DNA from 2 places in the Streptomyces sp. NBC_01166 genome. Region 2 is predicted to be linked to the other one. Evidence: riboswitches for the same ligand, from Rfam matches in the RefSeq annotation. Region 2 holds a riboswitch; the other holds the start of a gene.
What was found. A riboswitch is a leader RNA that binds a small molecule or an ion and turns the genes downstream of it on or off. The one in region 2 is predicted to bind S-adenosylmethionine.
Positions count from the first base shown of each region.

Region 1: another riboswitch for S-adenosylmethionine. It lies ahead of OG379_RS10995 (aminotransferase class V-fold PLP-dependent enzyme); the one in region 2 lies ahead of thrC (threonine synthase).

Region 1 is NZ_CP108613.1:2,381,280-2,387,955, forward strand. It holds gene OG379_RS10975 (NYN domain-containing protein) at 1-900, opposite strand, end outside; gene OG379_RS10980 (hypothetical protein) at 938-1,180, opposite strand; gene OG379_RS10985 (rhomboid family intramembrane serine protease) at 1,332-2,099, shown strand; gene OG379_RS10990 (Lrp/AsnC family transcriptional regulator) at 2,096-2,377, shown strand; gene OG379_RS10995 (aminotransferase class V-fold PLP-dependent enzyme) at 2,451-3,827, opposite strand; SAM riboswitch class IV at 4,011-4,128, opposite strand; gene trpD (anthranilate phosphoribosyltransferase) at 4,213-5,277, opposite strand; gene OG379_RS11005 (cytochrome bc complex cytochrome b subunit) at 5,403-6,676, opposite strand, start outside.
Region 2 is NZ_CP108613.1:4,705,793-4,712,468, reverse strand. It holds gene OG379_RS21700 (MoaD/ThiS family protein) at 136-411, opposite strand; gene thrC (threonine synthase) at 439-1,737, opposite strand; SAM riboswitch class I at 1,756-1,883, opposite strand; gene OG379_RS21690 (glucosyl-3-phosphoglycerate synthase) at 2,037-2,987, shown strand; gene OG379_RS21685 (trehalose-6-phosphate synthase) at 3,058-4,449, shown strand; gene otsB (trehalose-phosphatase) at 4,436-5,284, opposite strand; gene OG379_RS21675 (DUF3263 domain-containing protein) at 5,417-5,677, opposite strand; gene OG379_RS21670 (ABC transporter substrate-binding protein) at 5,692-6,676, opposite strand, start outside.

The DNA.
Region 1 (6,676 bases), 2.3 Mb from region 2:
GGGTTCCACAGCTTCGACGCTGTCCGCGGGGCGGAGCGAGGAAGGAGGCAGGGCCAGTTCGCGGCGGAGACCCTGTGCCGCGTCGAGCACGGTGTCCAGGAGCAGCCGCAGCCGCATGTCCTCGACCGAGCGCCCCTCCCTGGCCGCCCGGCGGCCCGCCTCGACGGAGGCCTCCGCCTCGGCCAGCCGCGCCTTGAGCCGGCGGGACTCGCTCTCGGCCGCGGAGACCTGGGCCGCGGCCTCGGCCCGCACGGCGTCGGTCTCGGCGCCCGCCTTGCGCAGAGCCGCCTCTCCGCGCTTCACCTCACTGAGGGCGCTGCGCAGTTTGCGGTGGAGGGAGTCGGTCTCCTTGCGGGACGCGTCCAGCTCCGAGCGCAGCCGTTCGGTGTCGGCCCTGGTCTGGCCGCGGGCGCGGTCGAGCTCCTCACGCAGCCGCTCCAGCTCGCGCCTGGTCTCCTCGTCCGCACGCTCGGCGTGGGCCCGCTGGACCTCCTCGCCGGCCGCGGACACCAGCTTGACCCAGCCGGCCGGCCGCAGCACATAGGCGGCGGCCGCCACATCGACGGGGTCGGCGGCGGCGGGCGGGGCACCGGACGCGAGGGCGTCGGCCAGCTCCGGCTGGCTCTGGCCGATCCGCTCACCGATGCGCCGGCGGAACACCGGGTCGCTCTCCAGGGCCGCGGCCATCGCGTTACCCGCGAACTTGGCCCGCCTGCTCGGGGTGAAACGGGCGTACTGCCGGAGCTGGGCGGGGAGTTCGCCGACGGTCAGACCGCCGAACGCGTCCGAGACCAGCGCCACCACCTTGCGGCGCACGCCCTCGGGCAGCGGACGGTCGAGCGACTCCGCGGTGCCGTCGGCCGCGTCGGCCGGTCCGGCGCCGCCTGTCGGCTGCTCCACCATCCATCACCCCAATGTGTCTGTCCGCACTGCCCCGTCAGGAGTCGGCACCAGGCCTGTCGACCAGTTCGATCTGGTCCACGGCGTTGCACCAACGACAGCGCACCGACTCGATGGTCTCACTGACCACCTCGCGCTCCTCGATACTCGACTCCCCGGCCAGGTCGAGATGCACGTACTCCACGACCTTGGAGGAGCGCGTCACATCGAAACGGGTCAGGTTGCCGCAGAGCGTGCAGCGCCAGCGGGTCCCGTCCGTCGGCTGGGGAACCGTCGTCATCGTTGCGTCCTCTTTCGTCGTTCGTCGAGTCTCGTGCGTGCCCAGGCTTCGATCTCGCGGTGCGCCGTCGAACTGCGGATGTCCTGCTGTAACCCTACGGCCTTGCGCATACCTATCGGCACGGCGAGGCGGTCTGTCCCGTTCTCGCCCGGTGCGTCATGCTCTGTGCGTGACCTATCGGCGGGAAGTCCACTGGCGGAGGCGGGCCGGAGAGCTCCGGGCGGCGGCCGCGGCGGGCGGCGCCCCGGTCACGTACGGGCTGATAGCGCTCTGCTGCGCGGTGTTCCTGATCAGCCCGCTCTCCGGGTTCAACCCCGTCCACGGCAGCGCCGACGCGCTGCTGGCCGCTCAGGCCGGGTATTTCGAGCGGTGGGGCGTGATCCCCACCGAGCTGATGGAGGGCTCGGCCCACGCGGCCCTGACCCCGCTGACCGCGCTCTTCGTCCACGGCAGCTGGCTGCACCTGCTGGGCAACATGCTCTTCCTCTACGTGTTCGGCGCGATGGCCGAGGAGCGCATGGGCCGCACCGAGTTCACCTTCTTCTATCTCGCCTGCGGCTACTTCGCCCTGGTGGCCTACGCGGTGGTGCACGCGGACTCCGACCAGACACTGGTCGGCGCGTCGGGGGCGATCTCAGCGGTGCTCGGCGCGTTCCTCTATCTCTTCCCCCGGGCCCGCGTCACCAGCCTCTTCCCCTTCCTCTTCTTCCTGCCGCTGCGTTTCCCCGCCTGGATCGTGCTCGTGTTCTGGTTCGTCCTGCAGTGGCTGGCGGCGCGGAGCGCGGGCAGCGGCCCGGGCGTGGCGTACCTCGCGCACGTGGCGGGTTTCGCGGCCGGGTTCCTCTACGCCTGGGTGCGGTTCCGGGGTACTAGAGTGAAGTCTCCAGCCACGGCCACTGAGGGAGAAAGCCAGCCGTGATCACCGCGATCGTGCTCATCAAAACCAGCGTGGACCGGATCCCCGAGATCGCCGAGGCCATCGCCGCGCTGGACAGTGTCAGCGAAGTCTTCTCGGTCACCGGTACGTACGACCTGATCGCCATGGTCCGGGTCGCCCGGCACGACGATCTGGCCGATGTCATCCCGGGCCGGATCAGCAAGATCCAGGGCGTCGAGGGCACCGACACCCATGTGGCCTTCCGCACCTACTCGCAGCACGACCTCGAGGCGGCCTTCGCCATCGGTCTCGACGCCTGAGACGGCGTACGGCTCCGGCCGGGGACGGGGCGACACGCCTCCCGTTCCCGGCCGGAGCCGTGTCCGGACCCGCTCAGACCTGCGCGGCACCCCGGTCGGGCACGCAGCGGCCCTCCTCGGTGCGGTAGCTCCAGCGGGCGCCCTTGCTGACGAGCTCGCGGACGGCGCCCAGGAACCTCTCGATGTGCTCGTCCGGCGTGCCGGCGCCGAAGCTCACCCGGATGGCGTTGAGGGACCTCTCCCCCGGCGCGGCCTCCGGCGCGCCGCACTCGCCCGGCTCCTGCGGCTCGCTGCCCAGCAGGGTCCGCACCAGCGGGTGCGCGCAGAACAGTCCGTCGCGCACCCCGATGCCGTACTCGGCGGAGAGCGCCGCGGCGAAGTGCGAGCTGTTCCATCCCTCGACCACGAAGGAGATGACGCCGACCCTCGGGGCGTCGTCGCCGAAGAGCGAGAGCACCTTGACCTGGGGGACGTCGGCGAGCCCCTCACGGACCCGTGTCACCAGCTGCTGCTCCCGGGCGACCAACCGGTCGAATCCGGCCTCGGTCAGGGCCTTGCAGGCCGCGGCGATGGAGTAGACGCCGATGACGTTGGGCGATCCCGCCTCGTGCCGGGCCGGGGTGGTGTGCCACTCGACGTCCACACCGCCGTCGGTGCGCCGGGCGACCTTGCGGGAGGCGCCGCCACCCGCGAGGTACGGCTCCGCGTCCACCAGCCAGTCGGCGCGGCCGGCGAGGACGCCCGAGCCGAAGGGCGCGTACAGCTTGTGCCCGGAGAAGGCGACCCAGTCGACGTCCAGCTCGGCGATGTCCACCGGGTGGTGGGGGGCCAGCTGCGCCGCGTCGAGCACGATCCGCGCCCCGTGGGCGTGGGCGGCTGCGGCCAGTTCCTTCACCGGCCACAGCTCACCGGTGACGTTGGACGCGCCGGTCACGCAGACCAGTGCGGGACCATTGGGCTCCCGGCCGGCCAGCGCCCGCTCCAGCGTGGCGACCGCCTGGCCCGGGGTGCGCGGGGCGTCGAGGTAGGTCACCCGGGCGTCACGCCAGGGCAGCAGCGAGGCGTGGTGCTCGGTCTCGAACACGAACACCTCGCAGCCGGCGGGCAGCGCGGCGGCGAGCAGGTTGAGGGAGTCGGTCGTCGAGCGGGTGAAGACCACCTGGTCCTCCGCGCGGCAGCCGAGGAACTCCGCCACGGTCCGGCGGCTGTTCTCGAACAGGTCTGTGGAGAGCTGCGAGAGGTAGCCGGCGCCGCGGTGCACGCTGCCGTAGTACGGGGCGTAGGCCGCCACGTCCTCCCAGACCCGCTGGAGCGCCGGGGCGCTGGCCGCGTAGTCGAGGGCGGCGTAGGTGACGTCTCCGCCGGTAACGAGCGGAACGGTGACATCGGCGCCCAGAACCGGCAGCGGGGCACAAATGGACTGGTCGACGGCAGCGGTGGAGACAGACATGGCGAACTCCCGTAAAAGGCAGGCGAGATCCACGCACCGGCGGCCCGACAGGACGCAGCAGTGCGGGGAGAGAAAGAAAAAAGGGGTGTGCGGAGGAGGGCCTAGAGCCCTATCGCATTCGCTTGCTCACAGAAGACTCCCTGGGACCAGGACCCCAAGGGGTGGCATCCAACGATGCCGAGGGGCCCGCGCTTGCCACAGACCTCGCTGCCTGCGGCCTGGTCTTCACCCGGGGCACCCCGCCACGGACGGAGGGTTGCCGGACAGCGGGCCGGGGCCGTAGTCGCTGTCACTCATGACCTGCGCAGCATCTTGCCATACCCACGGCGACGCGCAAGGGCGCAGTCCGCGATCCGGACTGCGCCCTTGCTCACAGCCTGCGCCCTCAGGCGTTGCTGGCCGCCACCCAGCGCTCCAGCGCGCTCCTGGCCGCGCCCGAGTCGATCGACTGCGCGGCCCGCGCGATCCCGGCCGAGAGCTGCTCGTCCAGCGAGCCCTCGCCCGGGTCCAGCGCGACCAGTGCGGCAGCCGAGTTGAGCAGCACCGCGTCGCGTACGGGGCCGGTCTCCCCGTCGAGCAGCCGACGGGCCACATCCGCGTTGTACGAGGAGTCCGCGCCGCGCAGCGCCTCGACGGGGACCAGGTCCAGGCCGACGTCGCGCGGGTCGAAGGCCTGCTCGCGCACGGTGCCGTCGCGGACGATCCAGACCCGCGAGGTCGCCGTGGTGGTCAGCTCGTCGAGGCCGTCGTCGCCCCGGAAGACGAGCGCCGAGTTCCCCCGGTCCGCCAGCACCCCCGCGACGATGGGCGCCATCTTCGGGTCGGCGACCCCGATGGCCTGGGAACGCACCCGGGCCGGATTGGTGAGCGGGCCCAGGATGTTGAAGGTGGTCTGCGTGCCCAGCTCCTTGCGCGCCCTGGCCGCGTACCGAAGAGCGGGGTGGAACTTCACGGCGAAGCAGAAGGTGATGCCCGCCTCCTCGGCCACGGCCACGACGCGCTGCGGCGTGAGTTCGAGGTTGACGCCGAGCTTCTCCAGGACGTCGGAGGCACCGCTCGCCGAGGAGGAGGCCCGGTTGCCGTGCTTGACGACCTTCGCTCCGGTCCCCGCGACGACGATCGCCGACATGGTGGAGATGTTGACCGTCTTGGCCATGTCGCCGCCGGTGCCCACGATGTCGACCGTGCGGCCGGGCACCTCGATGGTGTGGGCGTGCTCGTACATGGCGCGGACGAGTCCGGTGACCTCGTCGACGGTCTCGCCCTTGGCCCGCAGGGCGACGGCGAAGCCCGCGATCTGCACGTCCGTGGCCTCGCCGCTCATGATGCGGTCCATGGCCCACGCCGTGTCGTCCGCGCCCAGGTGCTCGCCGCGCAGCAGGGGGGTCAGTACGCCGGGCCAGGTACGGGCCGCCACGCTGTCGCCGCCGTCCGGGGTCACAACGTTCATGGTCCGCTCCTGGGGGTCCACAGCCGATACAAGGGATACCTCCCACCCTATCCAGGCCCGGGGGCAGCGAAGAGCCCCGTCCATCGGATGGACGGGGCTCCTGCTGTGGCGGTCAGCTGAGGTGATCAGTGGTGGCCGTGGCCGCTGGTGATCTCCTTGTACTCCTCGGCGGTGGGCTTGGCGATCTGGTTGTCCTCGCCGTAGTAGCTCTTGCTGAGCCTGGCCCGGAGCTTCTGCAGCGCCGAAGGCTTGCGCTCGACACCGTTCTCGTCGACCGTCGGGCCGATCTCGACCGGCTTGTACTGCTCGTGCGCGGTGAGCGTGTGCAGCTGGCCGGGGCTGAGCGGCTCGTGGATCTCGACGAACTCACCGTGCGGCAGGCGCTTGATGGTGCCGGACTCGCGCCCGTGCAGCACCTTCTCCTTGTCGCGGCGCTGGAGGCCGAGGCAGATCCGCCGGGTGACGACGAACGCCAGGACCGGGCCGACGAAGAAGGCGATCCGTACGAACCAGCTGATCGCGTTGAGCGACAGGTGGAAGTGGGTCGCCCAGATGTCGTTGCCGCCGCCGATCAGCATGACGAAGTAGATCGTCACCCAGGCGACGCCGAGACCGGTACGGGTCGGAGCGTTGCGCGGACGGTCCAGGATGTGGTGCTCGCGCTTGTCCCCGGTGATCCAGGACTCGATGAACGGATAGAGCGCGAGTGCCCCGAGGACCACACCGAAGAGGACCAGCGGGATCAGCACGCCGAGGACCAGCGTGTGGCCCCAGAGGTTGATCTCCCAGCCCGGCATGACACGGACGAAGCCTTCGGCGAAGCCCATGTACCAGTCCGGCTGGGCGCCCGTGGACACCTGGTCGGGACGGTAGGGGCCGAGCGCCCAGATCGGGTTGATCGAGGCGATGCCCGCGATGATCGCGATGAAGCCGAAGACCAGGAAGAAGAATCCGCCTGCCTTGGCCATGTAGACCGGCAGCAGCGGCATGCCGACGACGTTCTTGTTCGTACGTCCCGGACCCGCGAACTGCGTGTGCTTGTGGAAGAACACCAGGATGAGGTGGCCGACCACGAGCCCGAGCATGATGCCCGGCAGCAGCAGGATGTGGATCGAGTAGAACCTCGCGATGATGTCGGTGCCGGGGAACTCCCCGCCGAACAGGAACATCGAGATGTACGTACCGACGATCGGCATCGACAGGATCGCGCCCTGCGTGAAGCGCACACCCGTACCGGAGAGCAGGTCGTCCGGGAGCGAGTAGCCGGTGAACCCGGTGAACATGCCGAGGACGAACAGCAGGAAGCCGAACAGCCAGTTGATCTCACGCGGCTTGCGGTACGCGCCGGTGAAGAACACCCGGAACATGTGCACGAACATGCCGGCGAGGAAGATCACCG
Region 2 (6,676 bases):
CAGCGGCGGGGACTTCCCCAACTGTACCGTGCTCAACCATGCAGAATGGCCCCCTCCGCTTCTCTCGCGGAGGGGGCCATATCGTTCACGCTGTGCGGTCGGGCCGCCGGTCGGGGCCGTGACCGTGCGGGGAGATCAGCCTCCGGCGACGGCCGGGATGATCGAGACGCCCGCGCCGTCCGGGGTGACCGCGTCCAGGCCGCCCTCGAAGCGCACGTCGTCGTCGTTGACGTACACGTTGACGAAGCGGCGCAGCTTGCCCTGGTCGTCCAGGACACGGGCGCCGATGCCCGGGTGGTTCTGCTCCAGGGACGCGATGACCTCGGAGAGGGTCGCACCCTCGGCCGGGACCTCGGCCTGACCGCCCGTGTAGGTGCGGAGAATGGTGGGGATACGGACCTTGACGCTCATGTGGGTGCCTTCCTTCGGTCTCGGGTGTCAGTTGGCGGCGGCGAGGCCCGCGTCGCGGAACGCGTCCAGGCTGGGCCGGATCGTCGCCGACAGGCCGGTCGTGGGGGCGACCGCGTCGAGCGTCTTCAGTCCGTCGCCGGTGTTCAGCACGACGGTGGTGAGGGACGGGTCGAGCAGGCCGGCGTCGATCAGCTTCTTCGTCACACCGACCGTCACCCCGCCCGCGGTCTCCGCGAAGATGCCCTCGGTGCGGGCCAGCAGCTTGATCGCGTCGACGACCTGCTCGTCGTTCACGTCCTCCACGGCGCCGCCGGTGCGCCGGGCGATGTCCAGGACGTAGGGGCCGTCGGCCGGGTTGCCGATCGCCAGGGACTTGGCGATGGTGTTCGGCTTCTGCGGACGCACCACGTCGTGGCCGGCCTTGAAGGCGGTGGAGACCGGGGAACAGCCCTCGGCCTGGGCGCCGAAGATCTTGTACGGCTTGTCCTCGACGAGGCCGAGCTTGATCAGCTCCTGGAGGCCCTTGTCGATCTTCGTGAGCTGCGAGCCGGACGCGATCGGGATGACGAGCTGGTCGGGCAGCTGCCAGCCGAGCTGCTCACAGATCTCGTACGCCAGGGTCTTGGAGCCCTCGCCGTAGTACGGCCGGAGGTTGACGTTGACGAAGCCCCAGCCCTCGCCGAGCGGGTCACCGATGAGCTCCGAGCAGAAGCGGTTGACGTCGTCGTAATTGCCCTCGATGCCGACCAGCTCGCCGCCGTACACCGCGGCCATGACGACCTTGCCCTGCTCCAGGTCGTGCGGGATGAACACGCAGGAGCGGAAGCCGGCGCGGGCGGCGGCGGCGCCCACCGCACCGGCGAGGTTGCCGGTGGAGGAGCAGGAGAGGGTGGTGAACCCGAAGGCACGGGCGGCCTCGACGGCGATGGCGACGACACGGTCCTTGAAGGAGTGCGTCGGGTTGCCGGAGTCGTCCTTGACGTACAGACCACCGGTCACGCCCAGCTCGCGGGCCAGGTTGTCGGCCTTGACCAGCTTGGTGAAACCGGGGTTGATGTTGGGCTTGTCCGCGACGTCGGCGGGGACCGGCAGCAGCGGCGCGTAGCGCCAGATGTTGTTCGGGCCCTCGGCGATGCGCTTCTTCAGCTCTTCGGGGGAGCCGCTCGGCAGGTCGTACGCCACTTCGAGCGGCCCGAAACAGGACGCACAGGCGAAAATGGGACCGAGCTCGAAACGCTCGCCGCATTCGCGGCAGGAAAGTGCCGCGGCGGGACCGAGGTCCACTGCGGAGGTATTGGTGTCGGCTGCAACTGTCTGCACGGCCATGATGGCGGAGGCCCTTTCTCCTCATCTTCCTTGCGACGTATTTCGCCACAAGACGGAATTGGCACCTTCCCCACCGTGACCTCGCGGTCGGCAGGAGGGTTGCCGGGACTTCAACGGGCCGTTCCCTCAGTCCCTCTGGATGAGCGCTATGGCACCGGACCATGGATCCGGGCGTTTATTCGCGGACCGACCCCGACATGCGAGGGCCATCCGCGTTGTTCAAGACTGTAACCGAAGCACCGGACGGTTGAGATAGTCGTCCGAACCGCGAGATGGATCACATACAGGGAGTATCGACCGTGCTGGAAGAGGTGGAACGCTGGCTGACCAGGCGTTCCTGGTCTGCTGCCGACCGCCCGCTGGACCGGCTCACGGCCGCGCGGGCGAAGGATCCGCGCCGCTCGCGCGTGAGCGTCGTCCTGCCCGCGCTGAACGAGGAGGCGACGGTCGGAGCGATCGTCGCGGAGATCCGGCGCGAGCTGATGGAGAAGGTCCAGCTCGTCGACGAACTGGTGGTGATCGACTCCGGATCCACCGACGCCACCGCCGACGCGGCGCGGCTGGCCGGTGCCCGGGTCGTGCACCGGGACGCGATACTCCCCCGGATCCCCGCCGTCCCCGGCAAGGGCGAGGTCCTGTGGCGATCACTGCTGGTGACCAGCGGGGAGATCGTCTGCTTCGTCGACGCGGACCTCAAGGACTTCTCGGCCGAATTCGTCTCCGGGATCGTCGGCCCGCTGCTGACCGACCCCTCGGTGCACTTCGTGAAGGCCATGTACGACCGGCCGCTGGGCGACGCCGCAGGTCAGGGCGGCCGGGTGACCGAACTGGTGGCCCGCCCGCTGCTCAATCTGCACTGGCCGAGCCTGGCCGGCTTCGTCCAGCCGCTGGGCGGCGAGTACGCGGTGCGGCGTTCCCTGCTGGAGCAGCTCCCCTTCCCCGTCGGTTACGGAGTGGAGCTGGGCCTGCTCGTCGACGCGCTGCACACGGTCGGTCTGGACGCGCTGGCCCAGGTCGACGTCGGCGTACGCAAACACCGCCACCAGGACGGCCAGGCCCTCGGCCGGATGGCGGCCACGATCTACCGGACGGCGCAGCTGCGGCTCTCCCGGGGGACCCTCGTACGCCCCGAGATCACCCAGTTCGACCGGGGGCCCGACGGATTCGTCCCGCACACCCATGCGGTGGACACCGAGGAACGCCCCCCGATGCGCGAGATCGCGGAGTACGCCTCGCGAAACGCGGCGTAACGGTTCTTCCCGCCCGGCTCCGCACACGCTTCACGTTTGGAGGCTTCCCGAACGGGCTAGGTTCGGGTACATGGTCTCCGAGCACGCTGCCCAGGTACTCGTCGCGTCCAACCGCGGCCCGGTGTCGTACACACGTCGGGAGGACGGCACGCTCGACTCGAAGCGGGGCGGGGGCGGGCTCGTCTCCGGCCTGAGCGCCGTCGACGACAAGCTGTGGGTCTGCGCCGCCCTCGGCGACGGCGACCGCGAGGCGGTCCGGCGCGGTGTCTCCGAGCCCGGCGTCCGGATGCTCGACATCGACGCAGGGGTCCACGCCGACGCCTACAACGGCATCGCGAACTCCGTGCTCTGGTTCGTCCACCACATGATCTACGAGACGCCGGTGGAGCCCGTCTTCGACGCGGAGTTCCGCCGGCAGTGGGCCTCCTTCGAGGCGTACAACCAGGCCTTCGCCGAGGCGCTCGCCGAGGAGGCGGGCCAGGGGGCGGCGGTCCTGGTGCAGGACTACCACCTCTCGCTGGTCCCCGGCCTCCTGCGCGAGCTCCGGCCCGACCTGCGGATCGGGCACTTCTCGCACACCCCCTGGGCGCCCGTCGACTACTTCCGGCTGCTGCCCGACGACATCGGCGAGCAGCTGCTCAACGGCATCCTGGGCGCCGACCGCGCCGCGTTCCTCACCCGACGCTGGGCGGACGCCTTCATCAGCTGCTGCACGGAGATCCTCGGCGGCACCGGCCGCACCCGGATCGGGGTGCACGGGCTGGGCGCCGACGGGGACTTCCTGCGCCGCCGCTCCCACGAGGCGGACGTGGACGACCGCATGGAGCTCCTGCGGGAACAGGTCGGCGCGGACCGCCGCACGATCGTGCGGGTGGACCGCACGGAGCTCTCCAAGAACATCGTGCGCGGTCTGCACGCCTACCGTGCGCTGCTGGAGGAGCGCCCCGAATGGCGCGAGCGCGTGGTGCACATCGCCTTCGCCTACCCCTCCCGGCAGGACCTCACGGTCTACCGCGACTACACGGCGGAGGTGCAGCGGGTCGCCGACGCGATCAACGCGGAGTACGGCACCGAGGGCTGGACCCCGGTCCTGCTCCACGTCGACGACGACTTCGCCCGCTCCCTGGCGGCGTACCGGATGGCGGACGTGGCCCTCGTCAACCCGATCCGCGACGGCATGAACCTCGTCGCCAAGGAGGTCCCGGTCGTCTCGGACCACGGCTGCGCGCTGGTGCTCTCCCGCGAGGCGGGGGCGTACGAGGAGCTGGGCGAGGACGCGATCGTGGTCAACCCGTACGACGTGTCGGCCACGGCGGCGGCGCTGCACGAAGGGCTCACGATGGACTCCGACGAGCGCGGCGCCCGCTCGAAGCGCCTGGCCGCCGCCGCGACCGCGCTGCCCCCGCAGCAGTGGTTCCTGGATCAGCTGGACGCGCTGAAAGAGGCCCCTAGCCCCGGATGAGGTGCTGGGCGAGGGAGTGGAGGAACTCCGCCACCGCCGCGGGGCCCGGCAGCACCAGGTCGGCACGCTCGGCTAGTTCGGGGACCTCGGTGCCGCTGCACACCAGGAGGCCCGCCGTGCCGCGGGTGCGGAGCTTCTCCACGGCCGCGTAGGCGGCGAGGTCGCCGAGGTCGTCGCCGGCGTACAGCACCGTCTCGGCGCCGACCTCCTTCACGTACTCCTCCAGCGCCACGCCCTTGTCCATGCCTGACGGGCGCAGCTCCAGGACCAGCCGGCCCGGTTCGACGATCAGGCCGTGGCGGGCCGCGAGGTCGGCCAGGGGGGCGCGCAGCGCCTCGAAGGTGGCCTGCGGATCGGCGGCGCGGCGGGTGTGCACGGCGACCGCGCGGCCCTTCTCCTCGATCCAGGTGCCGCTGTCGGCGCCCGCCTCCGCCAGCACGGCCGGGAGCTCGCCCCGGACGGCTTCGACTCCGGGGTCCTGGGCCGGGGCGTGGGCGGACCCGGTGGCGGCGTCCCAGCGTTCGGCCCCGTAGTGCCCGAGGACGACGAGGTGGTCCAGGCCGCGCACGCCGGCGAAGCCGCCGTAGCGGACGGCGGTGTAGGCCGGGCGGCCGGTGATCACGGCGACGGCGGCGACCTGGGGGGCGAGCGCGGAGAGGGCCGGGACGACACCGGGGTGCGCCCGGGACTGCTCCGGATCGGGGACGATGTCGGCGAGCGTGCCGTCGAAGTCCAGCGCGACGACCGCACGGGAGGGACGCGCCAGGAGCGCGGCGAGGCCTTCGCGGCCGGCCTGGGTGGACGGGGTCGGGAGGGGGTGTGCCGAATTGCCCATGGCCCGAGCGTATCCGTGAGCAGGGCCAAGTCCAGCCCAGCCCGCCATCCCTGAGGCTCAGCGGGGGGCAGGATCAGCCCGGTCGGCGTTCGAGGCACGGGGTCCGGGGCGGAGCCCCGGCAGGCCCGGGACTCAGCGCCGCCCACGCCTCGCGTCCCGGACCCGCCGCAGCCGGTTCACCGTCACCGGGTCCGCCTCCAGCGCCCGCCGGTCGTCAAGGAGCGCGTTGAGCAGCTGGTAGTAGCGGACCGGCGAGATGCCCAGGTCTTCACGGATCGCCCGCTCCTTCGCACCGGGGCCCGGCCAGGAGCGCCGCTCCAGGGCCAGCACCGCGCGCTCCTGGTCGGAGAGCGGGGCAGCGGAGTCCGCTTCATCAGCGGGAGGGCCGGTCATATGAACCAACCTACCTACTCGGCACTCTCCGCCTGCCGGGCCTGGGACGCGATGTCCACGAGCACGCTCTCCGGGCTGCCGCCGGGCTCGACCGCCGAGCCGATCTTCTCCTTGATGCTCTCGCTGGCCTGCGCCCACGATGTCTTGCCGAACGGGTACAGCTGCGAGTTCGGCAGCGCCGACAGGAACTCGCGCAGCTGCTTGTGCTTGCTGTCCGCCTCCATCGCGGCGGACGCGGTGCCGGTCACGGGCAGCAGGTCGTACTGGTCGGCGAAGGCGAGCACGTTCTCGTCCGTGTAGGCGAAGTCGAGGAACTTGCCGATCTCCGCCCGGTGGCCGTTCTGCTTGAAGCCCATCATCCAGTCGGCCACGCCCATCGAGCCCTTGGTCGGACCCTCGATCCCGGGCAGCGGGACCATGCCGACCTCGACGCCCTTCTTCTCGGCCTCCTGCATCAGCGTCGGGTGGCCGTTGAGCATGCCGACGTCACCCTTGGTGAACGCGTCGAAGGCCTTCGCCCGGTCGAGCTTCCCCGGGGCGACGGGGCCGGTGAGGCCCTTGCCCACGAGGTTGTTCTTCAGCCACTTGAAGGTCTCTATGTTGGCCTGGGAGTCGATGTTGTAGTTGCCGACCTCGTCCGTGTAGCCACCACCCCCGCTGAGCAGCCACATCAGGGTCTCGGCCTGGGACTCCTCCTGGCCGAGCGGCAGGGCGAAGGGGTAGGTCACACCGCGCTGCTTGAGCGCGGTGGCGTCGCTCTGGATGTCGTCCCAGGTCTGCGGTGCCCCGAGGCCCGCCTTGGCGAAGAGGCCCTTGTTGTAGAAGAGGAGCCGGGTGCTGGCCACGAACGGGAGGCCGTACAGAGTGTTGTCGACCTCACCCGCGTCGGTGAGCGAGGGCAGGAAGTTCGACCCGGTGCGGATGGCGATCATCTCGTCGGCGGCGTAGAGCTTGTCCGCCTTGGCGTAGTCGGCGTACGCGCCGATCTGCGCGATGTCG